3 regions of the Pseudomonas sp. EB271-G4-1 genome follow, and region 1 is predicted to be linked to each of the others. Evidence: predicted binding sites of a transcription regulator. Region 1 holds the regulator's gene; each other region holds the start of a gene.
What was found. The regulator sigma-54, encoded in region 1, starts transcription at its own class of promoters, with help from an activator protein. The targets are predictions, from matches to a motif close to ANTGGCATNNANNTTGCTNT.
Positions count from the first base shown of each region.

Region 1 (6,997 bases):
GACGGCGTCCTGACCGACGGGCGCCTGTACTTCCTCGAAGACGGTAGCGAATTCAAGACGTTCAACACCCTCGACGGCCAGGGCATCAAGATGCTGATGGCCGCCGGCGTACAGACCGCGATCATCAGCGGCCGCAAAACCCCGGTAGTCGAACGACGCGCGAAGAACCTCGGCATTCCCCACCTGTACCAGGGCCGCGAAGACAAACTGGTGGTACTCGACGAGCTTCTTGCGCAACTCGGCCTAAGCTATGAACAGGTCGCCTACCTCGGTGACGACCTGCCGGACCTGCCGGTGATCCGCCGCGTCGGCCTGGGCATGGCAGTGGCCAACGCCGCCAGCTTCGTGCGCGAACACGCACATGGCATCACCCTGGCCCGTGGCGGCGAAGGTGCTGCCCGCGAGTTCTGCGAATTGATCCTGCGCGCCCAGGGCCGCCTCGATGCGGCCAATGCCGCGTACCTGTGAGCCAAATCATGTTCAGCAAAAAAGTTCGCAAGACATTGGTGGTCAGTTGCATCGTGGCGATTTTCGCCGCGGTCGGCTACTGGAACATCAGCCCGGAACGCTTTCTCGACAAGCCACCGGCCAAGACTGAAGAAAGCCCGATCGACTGGTACGCGACCAACACTCACACCTTGCAGTACCTCGAAGACGGCAAGGTGCAATACGAAATGACGTCGGAAAAAGCCGAGCACGTCAAGGCAACCGACATCACGCTGGTGACCAAACCCGACCTGAACATGTACCGCGGCACTGATTTTCCGTGGCATGTGACCAGCGATCACGGTGAGGTGAACTCCGGCGGGACCGAGGTCGAACTGATCGACAACGTGCGCGTCAAGCGTACCGACGAAAAGAACCGCGACACCCTGATCACCAGTACTCGCATGACCGTGTTCCCGCAGCAGCAATATGCGCAGACCCAGCAACCCGTTAGAATCGACGGCGCTGGCGGTGTATCGACTGGTGTCGGCATGAAGGCGTATTTGAAAGAAAGCAGGATACACCTGCTATCGAACGTAAGAGGACAGTATGAGGCTCGTTAAAACCCTCCCTATTTTGCTCAGTCTGGGCGCAGCACTGGGAAGCGTGAGCGCCTGGGCTCTGCCGGACGATCAGCAGCAACCCATCCGCATCCAGGCCGACGACGCCCAACTGGACGACAAGAACGGTGTGGCCACCTATACGGGCGATGTGGTCATCACCCAGGGCTCGATCATTGTCAAGGGCAACAAGGTGACCATGACCCGCGCCCCCGATGGCGACGTCGACGTGGTGACCTCGGTGGGTAACCTGGCCTACTTCGAGCAACTGCAGACCGCAGGCGACACCAAGCCCGTGCAGGGATGGGGCGTGACCATCCAGTACCTCGCCAAGCAAAATCGTGTCGTGCTGATCGACCGCGCCAAGGTCATCGACAAGGACAGCAACGTCACTCAAGGCGAGAAAATCGTCTATGACACCGAGAAAAAGCTGGCCAGCGCCGGTCGCGCAACGGGCAGCAAGGTGACCGAGTCGCGTCCGCGCATCGACATGGTGATCCAGCCGAAAAAGAAAACCGACGAGCAAAAGGCCCCTTAATGGCAACTCTGAAAGCCCAGCACCTGGCCAAGAGCTACAAGAGCCGCCAGGTCGTGCGAGACGTCAGCCTGTCCATCGACAGCGGCCAGATCGTCGGCCTGCTCGGCCCCAACGGCGCCGGCAAGACCACCTGCTTCTACATGATCGTCGGCCTGGTACAGGCTGATCAGGGGCGCGTGCTGATTGATGACCTCGATGTCAGCCACCAGCCGATGCACGGTCGTGCCAAGGCGGGTATCGGTTATCTGCCGCAAGAAGCGTCGATCTTCCGCAAACTCTCCGTGGCCGACAACATCATGGCCATCCTCGAGACCCGCAAGGAACTCGACAAGGCCGGTCGCCGCAAGGAACTGGAAAGCCTGCTGCAGGAGTTCCACATCAGCCACATCCGCGACAACCTCGGCATGAGCCTGTCCGGTGGCGAACGCCGTCGCGTGGAAATCGCCCGGGCACTGGCCACCAACCCGAAATTCATCCTGCTCGACGAACCGTTCGCCGGCGTTGACCCGATCTCCGTGGGTGACATCAAGCAGATCATCCACCACCTCAAGGCCAAGGGCATCGGCGTACTGATCACCGACCACAACGTCCGCGAAACCCTGGATATCTGCGAAACCGCCTATATTGTCAACGATGGTCAACTGATCGCCGAAGGCGACGCTGAAACCATCCTGGCCAATGACCTGGTGAAAGAAGTGTACCTGGGGCATGAATTCCGCCTGTAAGCATCGCGGTGTCCGGCGAGTCGGCAGAGCGCTTGGCGCAATAAAAAATCAACCTTTTTTTATTGTTACAGCGCTCTAGGCAAACGCCGCGGTTTCGGGCATATAATTTGCTTATGTTTGGCGCTCCGGCGCCCTGTAGTGGATGGCGCATGTGCGCCGGCGAATAAGGTGTTAAGCCCCTGCCATGAAACCATCGCTAGTCTTGAGAATGGGCCAGCAGCTGACGATGACACCGCAGCTGCAACAGGCCATCCGCCTGCTCCAATTGTCGACCCTGGACCTGCAACAGGAAATCCAGGAGGCCCTGGAGTCCAATCCGATGCTCGAGCGCCAGGAAGAAGGCGACGACTTCGACAATTCCGACCCGCTGGCCGACAACGCCGAACACAAACCCAGTACCGACACCCAGGAACCCTCCTACCAGGAAAGCGCCACGACCGTCGATAATATCGAGGAAGGCGACTGGAACGAGCGCATTCCCAACGAACTGCCTGTCGACACCGCCTGGGAAGACGTCTACCAGACCAGCGCCAGCAGCCTGCCGAGCAACGATGACGACGAGTGGGATTTCACCACCCGCACATCAGCCGGCGAGAGCCTGCAAAGCCACCTGCTGTGGCAATTGAACCTGGCACCGATGTCCGACACCGATCGCCTGATCGCCGTGACCCTGATCGACTGCATCAACAACCAGGGCTACCTGGACGAGACGCTGGAGGAAATCCTCGAAGCCTTCGATCCGGAACTGGACATCGAACTGGACGAAATCGAAGCCGTCCTGCACCGCATCCAGCAATTCGAACCTGCCGGCATCGGCGCACGCAACCTGGGTGAATGCCTGCTGTTGCAATTGCGCCAACTGCCCGCCAAGACGCCTTGGCTGGCCGAAGCCAAGCGCCTGGTCACTGACTATATCGACTTGCTCGGCAGCCGCGACTACAGCCAGCTGATGCGCCGCATGAAGCTCAAGGAAGATGAGCTGCGCCAGGTGATCGAGCTGGTCCAGAGCCTCAACCCGCGCCCGGGCTCGCAAATCGAGTCGACCGAAGCCGAATACGTGGTTCCGGACGTGATCGTGCGCAAGGATAACGAACGCTGGCTGGTGGAGCTCAACCAGGAGTCGGTGCCCCGCCTGAGGGTCAACGCCCAGTATGCGGGCTTCGTTCGTCGTGCCGACACCAGCGCCGACAACACCTTCATGCGCAATCAACTGCAGGAAGCCCGCTGGTTCATCAAGAGCCTGCAAAGCCGCAACGAAACCCTGATGAAAGTGGCCACGCAGATCGTCGAGCATCAGCGCGGCTTCCTGGAGTATGGCGACGAAGCCATGAAGCCATTGGTCCTGCATGACATCGCCGAAGCGGTCGGCATGCATGAGTCGACGATTTCGCGGGTTACCACGCAGAAATTCATGCATACCCCTCGGGGCATTTATGAACTGAAATACTTTTTCTCCAGTCACGTCAGCACCTCCGAGGGCGGAGAATGCTCGTCCACGGCGATTCGCGCGATCATCAAAAAACTGGTGGCGGCGGAAAATCAGAAAAAGCCGTTGAGTGACAGCAAGATCGCTGGTTTACTGGAGGCACAAGGCATTCAGGTGGCTCGCCGCACCGTCGCCAAGTACCGCGAATCCCTCGGGATCGCGCCTTCGAGCGAACGCAAGCGGTTGATGTAGGGCCACGCCACAGCGTTCCAGTGGCAGATCATCTGGATCTGCCGCTTTATGCACTGGCAACGAAGGAGAAGCTGTATGCAAGTCAACATCAGTGGACACCAACTGGAAGTGACCAAGCCCCTGCGTGAATACGTCGAGCTCAAGTTCAAGAAGCTCGAGGGGCATTTCGACAAGATCACCAACGTGCAAGTCACGATGTGCGTCGAAAAGTTGAAGCAGAAAATCGAAGCCACGCTGCATATACCCGGCAATGAGGTCGTCGCCAACGCGGAACATACCGATATGTACGCGGCAATCGACGCACTGACCGACAAGCTGGATAAACAACTCAAAAAGCATAAGGAAAAGACTCAGAGCCTCCTCCAGGGCGCTACGGGTCGTTAACACTCCCAACCCATGATCCGACTTGAAAGCATCCTGACCCCCGGCCGTTCCCTGGTGAACGTGCCGGGCGGCAGTAAAAAGAAAGCCCTCGAGCAAATTGCCAACCTCATCCATCGCGAAGTGCCGGATCTGGCCATGCAGGATGTTTTCGAGAGCCTGGTCGCCCGTGAAAAACTCGGCTCCACCGGCTTTGGTAATGGCATCGCCATTCCCCACTGCCGTCTAAAGGGCTGTGATGCGCCCATCAGTGCCTTGATGCATCTGGACGCCCCTATCGATTTCGACGCCATCGACGGCGCTCCGGTTGACCTGTTGTTCGTGCTACTGGTCCCGCAAGCCGCTACCGATGCGCACCTTGAGTTGTTGCGCCAGATTGCCAGCATGCTCGACCGCAAGGACGTGCGCGACAAACTGCGCAACGCTGCGAGCAATCAAGCCTTGTATCAGGTTGTCCTGGACGAGCAAAACGGGCAGTAATCATGCGCTTGATCATCGTCAGCGGCCGCTCCGGCTCAGGTAAAAGTACCGCCCTCGACGTCCTCGAGGACAACGGCTACTACTGCATTGACAACCTGCCTGCCGGGTTGCTGCCTGAACTGGCCGAGCGAGCGCTGATACACACCGAACTGGCACAGCCACTGGTTGCCGTGTCCATCGATGCTCGCAACCTGCCAAGCCACTTGTCGCGGTTCCCCGAGTTACTGGCAGAAGTGCGCAGTCGCCACATCCAGTGCGATGTCCTCTACCTGGATGCCGACGAAGAAACCCTGCTCAAACGTTTCTCGGAAACCCGTCGGCGTCACCCGCTGAGCAACGCCAACCGCTCGCTGGCCGAAGCGATCAACGACGAGACCACCCTGCTCGGTCCGATTGCCGACCTTGCCGATCTCAAGCTCAACACCACCAGTCTGAATTTGTATCAACTGCGCGATACCATCAAGCTGCGCCTGCTAAACCAACCGGAACCCGGTACGGCGTTTCTCGTGGAGTCGTTCGGGTTCAAGCGTGGTATGCCGGTCGACGCCGACCTGGTATTCGATGTGCGCTGCCTGCCCAATCCTTATTGGAAGCCTGAGCTGCGCGAGCAGTCCGGGCTCGACCAACCGGTGGCCGAGTACCTGGCTGCGCAACCCGATGTCGAGGAAATGTTCCAGGACATTTCTACCTACTTGCTCAAATGGCTGCCACGCTTTGCCGCCAGCAACCGTGCCTATGTCACCATAGCCATTGGCTGCACCGGCGGCCATCACCGCTCCGTCTACCTGACTGAACGTCTTGGCCAGGTCCTGCAGCAATCCCTGAAGAATGTCCAGGTCCGCCACCGCGACCTCAGCTAAAGGATTCACACCGCGATGCCTGCTCTGGAAATCGAAATCATCAACAAGCTGGGCCTGCATGCCCGCGCTTCGGCAAAATTCGTTGGGGTTGCCGGTCAATACAAGGATTGCACGATCAGGGTAGGACGCACGCCGGAAACCACCGTCGATGGTAAAAGCATCATGGCGATGATGATGCTGGCCGCCGGCAAGGGCACCAAGATTCATTTGAGCACCGAAGGCGAGCAGGCACAGGAAGCGCTGGATGCGCTGGTGGCGTTGATCAATAACTATTTCGACGAAGGCGAGTAAAGCTCAAGGACCGTCCGAACCCGGCTCGAGCCGGGGCTTGCTGGCGAAGGCGGCCTTGAACATCAGGATGATCTTTCTGGCGCCATCGCTGGCAAGCCAGCCCCCACACGCTTGGCCAAAGCTCGACAAAAAAAGGCGCGCCACCCAATGGGTGGCGCGCCTTTTTTTGTCCAACGGGCGAAGCTTAGCTGCCCGCCACCGTCATCCGCTCGATCAACACCGAGCCCGTGCGAATGTTGCTGCGCAGTTCCAGGTCATTGCCCACGGCAACGATCTGCTTGAACATGTCTCGCATGTTGCCGGCGATGGTCACTTCCTGGACCGCGAACTGGATTTCGCCGTTCTCGACCCAGTAACCCGCCGCGCCACGGGAGTAATCACCGGTGACCATGTTCAGGCCTTGGCCCATCAATTCGGTGACCAGCAGGCCGCGCCCCATACGACGCAGCAGGACAGCCTGGTCCTCATCGCCATGGGTAACGAACAGGTTGTGCACGCCACCCGCATTGGCGGTGCTCGGCATGCCAAGCTTGCGGCCTGAGTAGGTGCCGAGGATGTAGGACACCAACTCGCCCTTTTCGACAAACGGCTTGGCGTAGGTTGCCAGGCCATCCCCATCGAACGCTGCACTGCCCATGGCCCGCATCAGGTGCGGCCGCTCGTCGATGGTCAGCCATTCCGGAAACAGCTTCTGCCCCAGCGTACCTTCGAGGAACGAGGATTTACGGTACAGGCTGCCACCGGAAATCGCCGAGAGGAAACTGCCGAACAAGCCGCCGGCCAGTTCCGCGGAGAACAGTACCGGCACTTCACAGGTCGGCACCGGACGCGCACCCAGACGGCTTGCGGCGCGTTGCGCAGCACGCTGGCCGATGCTCACCGGGTCCGCCAGCAGATTGCCCTGGCGGTTCACGTCATACCAGTAATCGCGCTGCATCTGGCCATCAGCCTCGGCGATCATCACGCAACTCAAACTGTGCCGGGTCGACGCATAACCG
Region 1 covers NZ_JBYTEO010000029.1:80,630-87,626, forward strand. The annotation lists gene AC3WWR_RS16385 (KdsC family phosphatase) at 1-468, shown strand, start outside; gene lptC (LPS export ABC transporter periplasmic protein LptC) at 477-1,049, shown strand; gene lptA (lipopolysaccharide transport periplasmic protein LptA) at 1,036-1,584, shown strand; gene lptB (LPS export ABC transporter ATP-binding protein) at 1,584-2,309, shown strand; gene AC3WWR_RS16405 (RNA polymerase factor sigma-54) at 2,494-3,987, shown strand; gene hpf (ribosome hibernation-promoting factor, HPF/YfiA family) at 4,063-4,371, shown strand; gene ptsN (PTS IIA-like nitrogen regulatory protein PtsN) at 4,384-4,848, shown strand; gene rapZ (RNase adapter RapZ) at 4,851-5,708, shown strand; gene AC3WWR_RS16425 (HPr family phosphocarrier protein) at 5,724-5,999, shown strand; gene pmbA (metalloprotease PmbA) at 6,184-6,997, opposite strand, start outside.

Region 2 (6,997 bases), on a different contig from region 1:
CTAGCAATTGGCGCAAATTGCCGGAGATTTCCAGGGGCGTTCTGAGCACCTTGGGTGGCTGCGGAGCATCTTCCGCGTTTAAGGCATTGGACACGGCTAATCAATCTCCAGACAAATGTTGACTACGGCAAGCAGCATTTTGCCATCATGTTTCGCGTCTTGATAGAGCGGGCTTATCGACAGGCTCAAGCCTGACTGAGCGGGCGTGGTTTCACTAATCGGGAGAATGATCCGCTGGCGTCATAGAGCGCGGGCTGGTCACCGCCGTTAAGGATTCTCAGCTGGGTGGCCGTGGCGGCCTGCTGTACAAGGATCGATTGTCCATTGTCCGCGTTGGCGGCGTGGCATTGAGCCAACAGGTCGGTCAGCGCATCACTTTGCACCAGCAGTTCTTGACCAATGCTCGATTGACTGGCCAGTTGCTCCAGACCGCTGCGGTTGGCTGGCAAGTTGAGGCTGGCAAGAATCTCACTGCGTCTGCGGCCATGCTGATCGAGTTCGATGACCAATGCCTGCTTGCGCGCCAGGATTTCTTCCAGCAACCGCATGTCGCGGCCGTGCAGGGCGAGGAATTCGGTGTGCAGTAATTCCAGCAAGCGTTGCGCTGGAGCAAGGTCGTCGGTGATCAGTTGCAGTAAATTAGTGTCGTGCATGGCTGGCCTTGGGGTTTAAGCGTCCAAAAGCCTGGCGCGGGCCTAGGCCTAGCGCTGGGCTTCGAAGTTGAGCAGTTTGCTGGCTACACGGTTGCTGTCGACTTTATAGCTGCCATCGGCGATAGCTGCTTTCAACTCAGCTACGCGGGATTTGTCGACGACAGGCTGATCACGCAGCGTATCGGAGATCTTTTGCAACTGTTGCGCCTCATTGCTCAGATGTACCGACTCCCCGCTCTGGACGGTACTGGCCTGTTCCGCCGCGGAGGCAGGCTCGCCAGGTTTGCCGGATTCGGCGGTTTCCCTGGCGGCGCTGGTACGTGTACTGCCCGTGACTGACGGGGAGCTGTTCAATCGGCTGAAATCGATAACCATGTTAAAAACCTCTGGGAATTTGGACGCTTGCCATGTTTTCGGCCATTCCCTGAAAAACTTTAGGCTCATTCATCAAATGAGCTTGCGCGCGCCAGCGCTTGCCGTGCCTGGCACACAGTTTAGGGAACCGCCGAGGCCGGCGCCACATCTTCACCCACAGTAAATCCTACATGGACACTTCCACCTGGCCTGGTGCGATCACCTGTGCCTTGATGACCCGTTTGGAATTGAGATTCTTGACTCGAATCTGTTCGCTCAGGCCGCCACTGGCCAATGCCTCGCCGGGCATTCGCACGCTGAGCGTACCACTGCGGGCGGTAATCACTACCTGGTCGCCCTTGCGTATCACTTCCGCTTGTTCGATGTGCACCAGGCTGATGACCTGATCGTTGACCATTGGTCGGGTAAGTCGCTGCCCGACAGCCTGGTCCACGGCAGTCAGGTACCCCTGGTTAAGCAGGCTGATATCGCGCTCGCGCAGCGTGACGTCCTGCGGCTCGATAATACCGGCGCGGCGCAGTGGCCGGGTGGTCGTGACGACCTCGCGAAACAGGCGTACTTGAGCGGGCACGAAGACTGTCCAGGGGGATGTTCCCTCACAGCGAACCTTGACCGTTACGCGGCCCAAGGGCTTGGCCGGACTCTCCAGCGTGGCTGTCAATTCCTTGTCGCACATCGGCATGCGCAGACGCGGATCGAGCGGGTTTACCTGGATTTCATAGCGACCCTGGGTTTGACTGGTCGCCAGATAGTCCTCTACGGTGAATTCAAGAAAGCCCTGGGTGACGCCGATAAGCATGTCAGGCAAGGTAACCGCGTCAGCAAGGGCAGGGCTGCCAGCGTTGAACAGGCAAACAGCCGACAACACCCCCAGCCATTGGCGGCAGCGGGTGGTCAGGCGTCGGAATAATGTCGGTTCTGAGTTCATGACATGTAAAAAGCAAGCGCCGTGCCGTTTAGTGAAGAAGGCGCGTCGCAACAACACTTAGCGTTGGCGTAGGAGTCAGGCATGGCTGGTGTAATGGATTCGGTGAACCAGCGCACGCAACTGGTGGGGCAAAATCGCCTTGAGTTGCTGTTGTTCCGTCTCGACGGCCAGCAGCTGTATGGGATCAACGTGTTCAAGGTGCGGGAGGTGCTGCAATGCCCCAAACTGACGCTGATGCCCAAGTCCAGTCCTGTCGTGTGTGGCGTGGCAAATATTCGGGGGGCGACCATTCCGATCCTTGATCTGGCGATGGCGACCGGTTCCGGTGGCTTGAAGGACAAGAACAACCCCTTCGTGATCATCACGGAGTACAACACCAAGACCCAGGGATTCCTGGTTCGCTCGGTGGAACGCATCGTCAACATGAACTGGGAGGAGATTCATCCACCACCCAAGGGCACCGGACGTGATCACTACCTGACGGCGGTGACCCGGGTCGACAACCAGTTGGTGGAAATCATCGACGTCGAAAAGGTACTGGCGGAAGTGGCGCCGACCCCGGAAGCGATCTCCGCTGGCGTGGTGGATGTCGAGACCCAGCACAAGGCGCTCTCCTTGCGCGTGCTGACGGTCGATGATTCGTCAGTGGCGCGCAAACAGGTCACCCGGTGCCTGCAAACGGTCGGTGTTGAAGTGGTGGCGTTGAACGACGGTCGCCAAGCGCTGGATTACCTGCGCAAACTGGTCGACGAGGGCAAGAGGCCAGAGGAGGAGTTCCTGATGATGATTTCCGACATCGAGATGCCGGAAATGGACGGATACACCCTCACGGCGGAGATCCGCAACGACCCTCGCATGCAAAAGCTTCATATCATCCTGCATACTTCGTTGTCGGGTGTATTCAATCAGGCGATGGTCAGGAAGGTCGGTGCCGATGACTTCCTGGCCAAGTTCCGTCCTGATGACCTGGCATCCCGGGTAGTCGACCGGATCAAGGCAGCAGACATCAGCTAGGGGCGTTCGGCCCCCGGCAGTCAACACGATTTTAGAGGCGGCAGCATTGTCTACGGGTAATTTGGATTTCGAACAGTTCCGGGTGTTCCTGGAAAAAGCCTGTGGCATTTTGCTCGGTGAAAACAAGCAATATCTAGTCTCCAGCCGTCTCAACAAACTGATGGAGCAGCAAGGCATCAAGTCCCTGGGTGAGCTGGTCCAGCGCATTCAGACCCAGCCGCGCAGCGGGTTGCGCGAGATGGTGGTGGATGCAATGACGACCAACGAAACCCTGTGGTTTCGTGATACCTATCCGTTTGAAGTCTTGAAAAACAAGGTGCTGCCCGAAGCGATCAAGGCCAGCCCCGGTCAGCGTCTGCGGATCTGGTCGGCGGCCTGCTCGTCGGGTCAGGAACCGTATTCGCTGTCGATGTCCATCGATGAGTTCGAGCGGTTCAATGCCGGGCAGTTGAGAATGGGCGTACAGATCGTTGCGACCGACCTGTCGGGCACCATGCTGAACAACTGCAAGACCGGCGAGTACGACAGCCTGGCCATCGGTCGCGGCTTGTCTCCCGAGCGGCTGCAGCGTTATTTCGACCCCAAGGGGCCGGGGCGCTGGGCCATCAAGGCGCCGATCAAGAGCAGGGTCGAGTTTCGCTCGTTCAACCTGCTGGACAGCTACGCCGGCCTTGGCAAGTTCGACATCGTGTTCTGTCGCAATGTGCTGATCTACTTCTCCGCCGAAGTGAAGAAGGACATCCTTTTGCGCATTCACAGCACGTTGAAGCCGGGAGGTTATCTGTTCCTCGGTGCTTCCGAAGCGCTGAACGGATTGCCGGACCATTACCAGATGGTCCAATGCAGCCCGGGGATTATTTACCAGGCGAAGTGATGCAAGCGCGACAGGCATAAAAAATGGGAGCCCACAGGGCTCCTTTTTTATGCCTGTCGCGCTTGCATCACGTAGGAGCTGCCGAAGGCTCGGGCCGCGTTCGGACGATCTTTTGGACTTGATCTTAAAAAACAAAATCAAAAAATCGCAGCCTGCGGCAGCTCCTACAGGGTATGTGTTGTCCACGGGAAGCGGCAGAAAAGCGGCATCCAGCGGAAACCGGTTGCCGCTTTTCTGTCGTTGCCGCATGGGTCGTTGCCCGCAAAGCCCCGGTTTATGGGGTTTTCTAAATTGGCATGACGCTTGCTTTGACCATCTCACGAAAAACAGGTCAGCCGAAGGTTTCCCGCCATGAGCATCAGCTTCGATAAAGCGCTCGGTATTCACGAAAAGGCATTGGGCTTCCGCGCTCAGCGTGCCGAAGTCCTGGCCAACAACATTGCCAACGCCGACACCCCCAACTACAAGGCTCGGGACCTGGAGTTCTCGAAAGTGCTCGAGGCGCAGAACGACAAGGCCAAGAATGGCACCTTCGCCTTGAACATGACCAACAGCCGTCACATCGAGGCCCAGGGCCTGGGCAATGGCGACGAGTCGCTGATGTACCGCACGCCGATGCAACCGTCGATCGACCAGAACACCGTGGACGCCCAGCTGGAACAGTCGAACTACGCAGAAAACTCGGTCAACTTCCAGGCCAGCTTCACCCTGCTCAACAGCAAATTCAAAGGGCTGGTGTCAGCCCTGCGCGGAGAATAAGTCATGTCTCTCTCCAGTGTTTTCAACATTGCCGGTAGCGGCATGAGTGCCCAGACCACGCGCTTGAACACCGTGGCTTCGAACATCGCCAACGCCGAGACCGTCTCGTCGAGCATCGACCAGACCTACCGTGCGCGTCACCCGGTGTTCGCCACCATGTTCCAGGGCGCTCAAGGTGCTGGCAGCGATTCTCTGTTCCAGAACCAGGACGCAGCCGGGCAAGGCGTGCAGGTACTGGGCGTGGTCGAGGACCAGAGCAACCTTGAGGCACGCTACGAGCCGAACCATCCGGCCGCCGATGCCAAGGGCTATGTCTACTACCCGAACGTCAACGTGGTGGAAGAAATGGCTGACATGATTTCCGCGAGCCGTTCGTTCCAGACCAACGCCGAAATGATGAATACCGCCAAAACCATGATGCAGAAGGTCCTGACCCTCGGTCAGTGATAAGGGGCGACTCAGATGAGTGTTACCGATACCACCAGTGGTCTGAGCCTCAACGACATCCTGGCCAACTCGTCGATCAAGACCAATACCAATTCCGACAGCCTCACATCGGCGGCCAGCAGTGCCACGGGCAAGAAGGCCCTGGGCAAGGATGCGTTCCTGCAATTACTGGTGACCCAGCTGAAAAACCAGAACCCGCTGGAGCCTCAGGGCAACGGCGAGTTCGTGGCACAACTGGCGCAGTTCAGCAGCCTGGAAGGCATCACCACGCTCAACGATACCGTGTCCGGCATCGCTGGCAACTACAACTCGTCCCAGGCATTGCAGGCTTCGGCACTGGTCGGGCGTTCCGTCATCGCACCGGGCGACAAGGCCGTGGTCGACACCACGAAGGGCATGACCGGTTCCGTCGTCATTCCACAGTCGGTGGCTGAAGTGTCGGTGAAAATCACCGACAAGGATGGCAAGACCATCCGTACCATCACCCTGGATGATCAGAAAGCCGGCACTGGCAGCTTCACCTGGGATGGTAAGGACGATGCCGGCAAGGTCGTTGATTCGGGTACTTATACCTTTGTGGCGAACACCACCATCGATGACAAGGCCGTGGCACTGGTCACCAATCTGCCGGCAACGGTCAACAGCGTGACCATCAGCCAGACCGGCGGTGAGTTGATGCTCAACCTGGCCGGGCTCGGCAGTGTCGCCCTGTCCAAAGTGCAAACCATTGGTATATAGAGCCGACTAACGCGGCACAAAAGGAGTGGAATATGTCTTTCAACATCGGCCTTAGCGGTCTCTATGCCGCCAACAAGCAATTGGACGTCACCGGTAACAACATCGCCAACGTGGCAACCACCGGCTTCAAGTCGTCCCGCGCAGAATTCGAAGATGTGTACTCGGCGTCGAAGCTGGGTACCGGCAGCAAGGTCACCGGCAGCGGCGTGCGCCTGGCCAACGTTTCCCAACAATTTACCCAGGGCGACATCAGCGCCACCGGTAACGTGCTGGACATGGGGATCAACGGCTCAGGCTTCTTCGTACTGAACAACAGCGGCTCGTTATCCTATACCCGCGCGGGCACGTTCAAGGTCGACAAGGAAGGCTACGTCACCAACAGCGATGGCACCTCGCGCCTGCAGGGCTATGGTGTTGATAACAATGGCAAGATTGTCAACGGCGTATTGACCGACCTGCGCATCGACACCTCCAACCTGGCGCCAAAATCCACCACCACGGTGTCGTCGACGATCAACCTGAACTCGACGTCTCCCGTGATCGATCAGGCAGTGGCAACCAACAAGTTCGATCCTAGCAAATCGGAAACCTTTACCAAGCAGTTCAGTACGCCGGTTTTTGATACTCAGGGCAACCAGCACACCATGGATCAATACATGGTCAAGACGGGGCCGAACACTTGGGATACCTACACCCTGATCGATAACCGTAATCCGGACGGCAGTGACCCGACGGACGCTGCGACGCCGCCAATCGCTTCGACCATGACCTTCGACACGTCGGGCAAGCTGGTGTCGGTCAGCACGCCGGTTCCACCCACCGTGCCTCCGACCGTTCCAACGCCTGCTCCGGTGATCAGCAATGAGCTGAAAGTCACCAACTGGACCCCGGGCACAGTCAAGGATGGTGTCTGGACGGCCAATGGTGCAGCCGCCGATCCGGCAGGCCTGACAATTGCCATGGATAACACGACTCAGTTCAACGCCGATACCGCGCGCTCTATTCCCGTGCAGAACGGTTATGCCACGGGTCAGATCACCAACCTGACCATCGACGGCAGCGGTGTGCTGTTGGCAAACTTCAGTAACTATCAGACCAAGCCGATTGGCCAACTGGCGCTGGCCAGCTTCACCAACGAACAAGGCCTGCAGGCAGTCGGCGGCACCAGCTGGAAAGAAACCTACGCTTCGGGCATCCCGGGCTACGACG
Region 2 covers NZ_JBYTEO010000106.1:6,338-13,334, forward strand. The annotation lists gene AC3WWR_RS29755 (flagellar brake protein) at 1-94, opposite strand, end outside; gene AC3WWR_RS29760 (flagella synthesis protein FlgN) at 186-653, opposite strand; gene flgM (flagellar biosynthesis anti-sigma factor FlgM) at 702-1,028, opposite strand; gene flgA (flagellar basal body P-ring formation chaperone FlgA) at 1,195-1,956, opposite strand; gene AC3WWR_RS29775 (chemotaxis protein CheV) at 2,038-2,970, shown strand; gene cheR (protein-glutamate O-methyltransferase CheR) at 3,017-3,844, shown strand; gene flgB (flagellar basal body rod protein FlgB) at 4,196-4,603, shown strand; gene flgC (flagellar basal body rod protein FlgC) at 4,607-5,050, shown strand; gene flgD (flagellar hook assembly protein FlgD) at 5,066-5,788, shown strand; gene flgE (flagellar hook protein FlgE) at 5,821-6,997, shown strand, end outside.
Region 2: flgB (flagellar basal body rod protein FlgB) is a predicted target of sigma-54. The motif match lies at 4,135-4,154, and genes of this name have one in related genera.

Region 3 (6,997 bases), on a different contig from region 1:
GCAATGATGGCGATGTTACGTAGATTTTCGATCACTTGTGTATCTCGATCAGAGGATTCGGTGCGCTGACAAGTCTTGGCAGCGATTTACAGTAGAGTCAGGCCTTGCCGTTACAGCTTGACGGCGGCGTCGGGGGGCCGGTGACGCAAGCCACAGGCAAACAGCCCCGGGCACTTAGCTCGGTCGATAAACGCGCACATTGGCATGTCCCTCACTGAGCAAATGGTGGGCATGCAGGCGACTCATCACGCCTTTGTCGCAATAAAGCAGGTACTGGCGAGTAGGGTCCAGTTCCTTGAAACGAGCGTTCAGTGCATAAAACGGCATCGTTTGTACCTCGATGCCAGCAAGGTCCAGCGGGTCGTCTTCAGCGGCATCCGGGTGACGGATGTCGATCACGATCTGACCGGCCAGCGCTTCGCTGACTTCTTCAATTTGAAGGTCCTGGCCCAATTCGTCGATCACGCGATCGATCGGTACCAGTTTGGCGTTCTCGAGCGCACGCTCAAGGACTGCCATGTCGAATTCTTTCTCTTCGTGCTCCACCCGATGGCGCTTGGCAGCAGTCTTGGGGTTCACCGAGATGACCCCGCAGTACTCCGGCATGTGCCTGGCGAAGTCGGCGGTGCCGATTTCGTTGGCCAGGTCGATGATGTCCTGCTTGTGGCTGGCGATCAGCGGACGCAAGACCAGCTTGTCGGTCACGCAATCGATCACGGACAGGTTCGGCAGGGTCTGGCTCGATACCTGGGAGATCGCCTCTCCGGTGACCAACGCGTCGATGTGCAGTCGATCGGCAATTTGGGAGGAAGCGCGCAACATCATACGCTTCAATACTACGCCCATATGACTGTTATCGACTTTGCCGAGAATTTCTCCCAGCACTTCTTCGAACGGCACACTGACAAATAACACGCGTTGCGAGCTGCCGTACTTCTTCCAGATGAAATGCGCGACTTCCATGACGCCCAATTCGTGTGCACGCCCACCCAGGTTGAAGAAGCAGAAATGCGCCATCAGGCCGCGGCGCATGATCTGGTAGGCGGCGACGGTGGAATCGAAGCCGCCGGACATCAGCACCAGCGTCTGCTCCAGCGCACCCAGCGGATATCCGCCAATACCGTTGTGTTGGCTATGGATCACGAACAACCGTTGGTCGCGAACTTCGATGCGCACTTCGATTTCAGGCTTTTTCAGGTCAATCCCGGCGGCACCGCACTGTCGGCGCAACTGGCTGCCGACATATTTCTCGATGTCAATCGAGCTGAACGGGTGCTTGCCGGCACGCTTGCAACGCACCGAAAAAATCTTCCCGGCCAGCGCATCACCGTAGTGCTGCTTGCACTTCTCGACGATGTCATCGAAGTCACCCAGCGGGTACTCGTCGATTTGCAGGAAATGCGCAATGCCCGGCATGCAGCTCAGGCGCTCACCCATCTCCTTCAGGGCCTTGGGCTCGCTGACACGGGTCTCCAGCTCGAGATTGTCCCACACGCCGTTCACCACCACAGCCGGGTCCAGATCGCGGAGCACGGCACGGATGTTCTTGGCCAACTGGCGGATAAAACGCATCCGTACCGGGCGGCTCTTGATGGTGATCTCTGGAAAGACTTTTACGATTAATTTCATGGAAACAGCGCGCGCGAGGCCTGCCGAAAAAGGGGGGCGCGGATTATAGCGGAAATTGCTCAAGGTTTAACCAGTTAATATGCAGAAGGTTTTGCGCGCACCAAAACGGGTCATTTATTGAAACGAGCGCCACATTGTAGGGCGGTATTTTCCGCATTAAGGTGCTTTACCGCCTTAAAAGCGTGAATTCGGGGCAAAAATCCCATGGTGGGGCACTGGCATGCAATTTGCTCCCTTGTGAGGCAGGTTGCCTTGGCAGAGTATTCGCGCCGGCATCACAAACATCTAAGGGCATCCACTACCAGCCCTAATCCACCCGGAGGACACTATGTCGAAGTCGGTTCAACTCATCAAAGATCATGACGTCAAGTGGATTGATCTGCGCTTCACAGACACCAAGGGCACTCAGCACCACGTGACCATGCCGGCTCGCGACGGGCTGGATGAAGACTTCTTCGAAGTCGGCAAGATGTTCGACGGCTCCTCCATCGCTGGCTGGAAAGGCATTGAAGCTTCCGACATGATCCTCATGCCGGACGACAGCACTGCCGTACTGGACCCGTTCACCGAAGAGCCGACCCTGATCCTGACCTGCGACATCGTCGATCCTTCGAGCATGCAAGGCTACGATCGCGACCCACGTGCGATCGCCAAGCGCGCTGAAGAACACCTGAAAGCCTCCGGCATTGGCGACACCGTATTCTGCGGCCCGGAGCCAGAGTTCTTCATCTTCGACCAGGTGAAGTTCAAGTCCGACATTTCCGGTTCCATGTTCAAGATCTACTCCGAACAAGGTTCGTGGATGTCTGACCAGGACATCGAAGGCGGTAACAAAGGTCACCGTCCAGGCGTCAAAGGCGGCTACTTCCCGGTTCCACCGTTCGACCACGACCACGAAATCCGTACCTCCATGTGCAACGCACTGGAAGAAATGGGCCTGACCGTCGAAGTTCACCACCACGAAGTGGCAACTGCCGGCCAGAACGAAATCGGCGTCAAGTTCAACACCCTGGTGAAGAAAGCCGACGAAACCCAAACCCTGAAGTACGTCGTGCACAACGTAGCCGATGCCTACGGCCGCACCGCTACCTTCATGCCTAAGCCCCTGTACGGCGACAACGGTTCGGGTATGCACGTTCACATGTCCATCTGGAAAGATGGCAAGAACACCTTCGCAGGCGAAGGTTATGCCGGCCTGTCCGATACCGCCCTGTACTTCATCGGCGGCATCATCAAGCACGGTAAGGCCCTGAACGGCTTCACCAACCCGGCGACCAACTCCTACAAGCGTCTGGTTCCAGGCTTCGAAGCTCCGGTCATGCTGGCCTACTCGGCCCGTAACCGTTCCGCCTCGATCCGTATTCCTTACGTGTCGAGCCCGAAAGCCCGCCGTATCGAAGCGCGTTTCCCGGATCCGGCTGCCAACCCGTACCTGTGCTTCGCCGCACTGATGATGGCTGGCCTGGACGGCATCCAGAACAAGATCCACCCTGGCGACGCAGCTGACAAAAACCTGTACGACCTGCCGCCTGAAGAGGCGAAAGAGATCCCACAAGTTTGCGGCAGCCTGAAAGAAGCCCTGGAAGAGCTGGACAAAGGTCGTGCGTTCCTGACCAAAGGCGGCGTTTTCAGCGACGACTTCATCGACGCCTACATCGCCCTGAAAAGCGAAGAAGAAATCAAGGTTCGTACCTTCGTACACCCACTGGAATACGAGCTGTACTACAGCTGCTGATCCGGTAGCGCCTGCGCAAGCGGCGTGACAAAGAGGCCTCCTTCGGGAGGCCTTTTTTTTGTAGGCAACTTCTCACGCAGGGGGTCCATGTTTCCCCGGGCATTCACGGCAACGTCCGGCATAAAAAAATATCGGCTAACCGTAGCCTGTACCGTCTTGAACTCAAAGGACGGCAACATGAAACCCTCCATGCTCACCCCCCTATTTACCGCCCTCATCGCCCTTGCCCTACAGGGCTGTAGCAACTCAGCGTCCACAGTAGCGATCGAACGCAAAGTCCTGTTGCAAAGCAGCGCCTCCTGGGACAGCACGCCTTACACCCATTACCCTTACGCCGAACCACAACTCTCGGTGCTTAAACTGAAAATTCCGGCCAATACGCAACTTCCATGGCATCGCCACGCCATGCCAAATGCGGCGTATGTCCTCAGCGGGGAGCTGACGATAGAAAGCAAGGAAAGCGGCCAGGTTCGACGCGTCAAGCAAGGCGAAGCGGTGGCCGAAATGGTCAATATCACCCACCGCGGAGTCACCGGCGAGGAACCGGTAGAACTTATCGTGTTCTATGCTGGCAGCGAGGGTATTCCTTTGTCGGAGTAATTTTTTGCTGCTCACAGGGAGCCTGAATGCGACCATTCTTATTATTTCTTGGGCTTTTATCAGGCTTCCCTGCAACGGCCCAGATCTACAAATACACCGATGCTGCCGGCAACACGGCCTACAGCAATCAACCACCCGATGGAGTAAGCGCTCAGACGGTTGATTTACCCCCGCTTAACAGCGTCGATCGTCAACCGCCCAACGAACCTCCTGCGCCCACCCCCATCCGCAACCGCGAGCAGATAAACAGCACCTACGAGACTCTTGAGCTGACTGGCGTGCCCAACGACGGGGCCTTGCGCGCCAACAACGGCACCTTCACGGTCAACGTGCTGATCAAACCACGCCTGCAAGGCTCGCATCTGTTCAGGTTGTTACTGGACGAGCAACCCTATGGCCAGCCAGGCAACGTTCCGAGCCTTCAACTGGTAAACATCGATCGCGGCCTGCACAGGCTCGCCGTTCAAGTGATCGACGGCGACACGGTCATACAACAAAGTCCCACCTTGACCTTTACCTTGCAGCGGGTGCACAAGCGTTGAAAGCCTGGCAGCGTTTTCGCTTCTTTTAACCTTGCACAGGTTTACGCACTATATTGGTGCGATTAGTTGCACGACGTTCCAATCACAGCCCATTTTGGTTCGAAACTACCCGCGAAAGCTGGCAGAACGCCACGCAATCGAGCGTCAAACGCCTGTTTCAGGGGTTTAGCGCTTCTTTTCGGAGCCTTGGTTTGGTTTTTGCATTTTCCTCGCATCAGCTCTTTATTCATGCGCCAAAAGAGGTCCTGAATGACCATCAGCGACGCACTACACCGCTTGCTGCTCGACAACCTGACCACCGCCACCATCCTGCTCAACGCCGAGTTGCGCCTTGAGTACATGAACCCCGCGGCGGAGATGCTCCTGGCCATCAGCGGCCAGCGCAGCCATGGGCAGTTCATCAGCGAGCTGTTTACCGAATCCACCGAAGCGCTCAACTCTTTGCGCCAGGCGGTCCAGCAGGCGCACCCGTTCACAAAACGCGAAGCAATGCTCACTGCCCTCACCGGCCAGACCTTGACGGTCGATTACGCGGTAACACCGATCCTGAGCAATGGCGACACGCTGCTTCTGCTCGAAGTCCATCCCCGCGACCGCTTGCTGCGCATCACCAAGGAAGAGGCCCAGCTGTCGAAGCAGGAAACCAGCAAGATGCTGGTGCGGGGCCTGGCCCATGAAATCAAGAATCCGCTGGGCGGTATTCGCGGCGCGGCACAGCTGCTGGCCCGCGAACTGCCGGAAGAAAGCCTGCGTGACTACACCAACGTCATCATTGAAGAGGCCGACCGCCTGCGCAACCTGGTCGATCGCATGCTCGGCTCGAACAAGTTGCCATCACTGGCCATGTGCAACATTCACGAAGTGCTGGAACGCGTCTGCCATCTGGTCGAGGCCGAGAGCCAGGGCTGCATCACGTTGGTGCGCGACTACGATCCGAGCATTCCAGACGTCCTGATCGATCGTGAACAAATGATCCAGGCCGTGCTGAATATCGTGCGCAATGCGATGCAGGCCATCAGCAGCCAGAATGAGCTGCGCCTGGGCCGCATCAGCCTGCGCACCCGCGCCATGCGCCAGTTCACCATTGGCCACGTGCGCCACCGCCTGGTGACCAAGATCGAAATCATCGACAACGGCCCGGGCATTCCTGCGGACCTTCAGGAAACCATCTTTTTCCCCATGGTCAGCGGCCGTCCGGACGGTACCGGGCTGGGCCTGGCCATTACCCAGAACATCATCAGCCAGCACCAGGGCTTGATCGAATGTGACAGCCACCCCGGCCACACCACATTCTCGATCTTTCTGCCACTGGAACAAGGAGCCACATCGACATGAGCCGTAGTGAAACCGTGTGGATCGTCGATGACGACCGTTCTATCCGTTGGGTCCTGGAAAAAGCCTTGCAGCAGGAAGGCATGACCACGCAAAGCTTCGACAGCGCCGATGGCGTGATGAGCCGCCTGGCGCGCCAGCAGCCGGACGTGATCATCTCCGACATCCGCATGCCCGGCGCCAGCGGCCTGGACCTTCTGGCGCGGATTCGCGAGCAACACCCACGGCTGCCAGTGATCATCATGACAGCGCACTCCGATCTGGACAGCGCTGTCGCGTCCTATCAAGGCGGAGCGTTTGAATACCTGCCCAAGCCGTTCGATGTCGACGAAGCGGTTTCCCTGGTCAAGCGTGCCAACCAGCACGCTCAGGAACAACAAGGCCTGGAAGTGCCGGTCGCATTGACCCGCACCCCGGAAATCATCGGCGAAGCACCCGCGATGCAGGAAGTGTTTCGCGCCATCGGGCGCTTGAGCCACTCCAACATCACCGTGCTGATCAACGGCGAATCCGGCACCGGTAAAGAACTGGTGGCGCACGCCCTGCACCGCCACAGCCCGCGCGCCGCTTCGCCATTCATTGCACTGAACATGGCAGCGATCCCCAAGGACCTGATGGAATCCGAGTTGTTCGGCCATGAAAAAGGCGCGTTCACCGGTGCCGCCAACCTGCGCCGCGGTCGATTCGAACAGGCGGATGGGGGCACGCTGTTCCTCGATGAAATCGGCGACATGCCGGCCGACACCCAGACTCGCTTGCTGCGGGTCCTGGCCGATGGCGAGTTTTACCGCGTCGGTGGTCATGTCCCCGTCAAAGTCGATGTGCGGATCATTGCCGCCACGCACCAGAACCTGGAAACCCTGGTGAATGCCGGGAAATTCCGTGAAGACTTGTTCCACCGCCTCAACGTGATCCGCATCCACATACCGCGCCTGTCGGACCGTCGCGAAGACATCCCGACCCTGGCCAAGCACTTCCTCAGCCGTGCAGCGCAGGAACTGGCGGTCGAGCCGAAGCTGCTGAAAAACGAAACCGAGGAGTATCTGAAAAACCTGCCATGGCCGGGCAACGTGCGCCAACTGGAGAACACTTGCCGCTGGATCACCGTGATGGCCTCGGGTCGCGAAGTGCATATCGGCGATTTGCCACCGGAGTTGCT
Region 3 covers NZ_JBYTEO010000002.1:1,800-8,796, reverse strand. The annotation lists gene typA (translational GTPase TypA) at 1-35, opposite strand, end outside; gene thiI (tRNA uracil 4-sulfurtransferase ThiI) at 175-1,629, opposite strand; gene glnA (type I glutamate--ammonia ligase) at 1,958-3,364, shown strand; gene AC3WWR_RS01095 (cupin domain-containing protein) at 3,542-3,964, shown strand; gene AC3WWR_RS01090 (DUF4124 domain-containing protein) at 3,991-4,506, shown strand; gene glnL (nitrogen regulation protein NR(II)) at 4,756-5,841, shown strand; gene ntrC (nitrogen regulation protein NR(I)) at 5,838-6,997, shown strand, end outside.
Region 3: glnA (type I glutamate--ammonia ligase) is a predicted target of sigma-54. The motif match lies at 1,844-1,863, and genes of this name have one in related genera.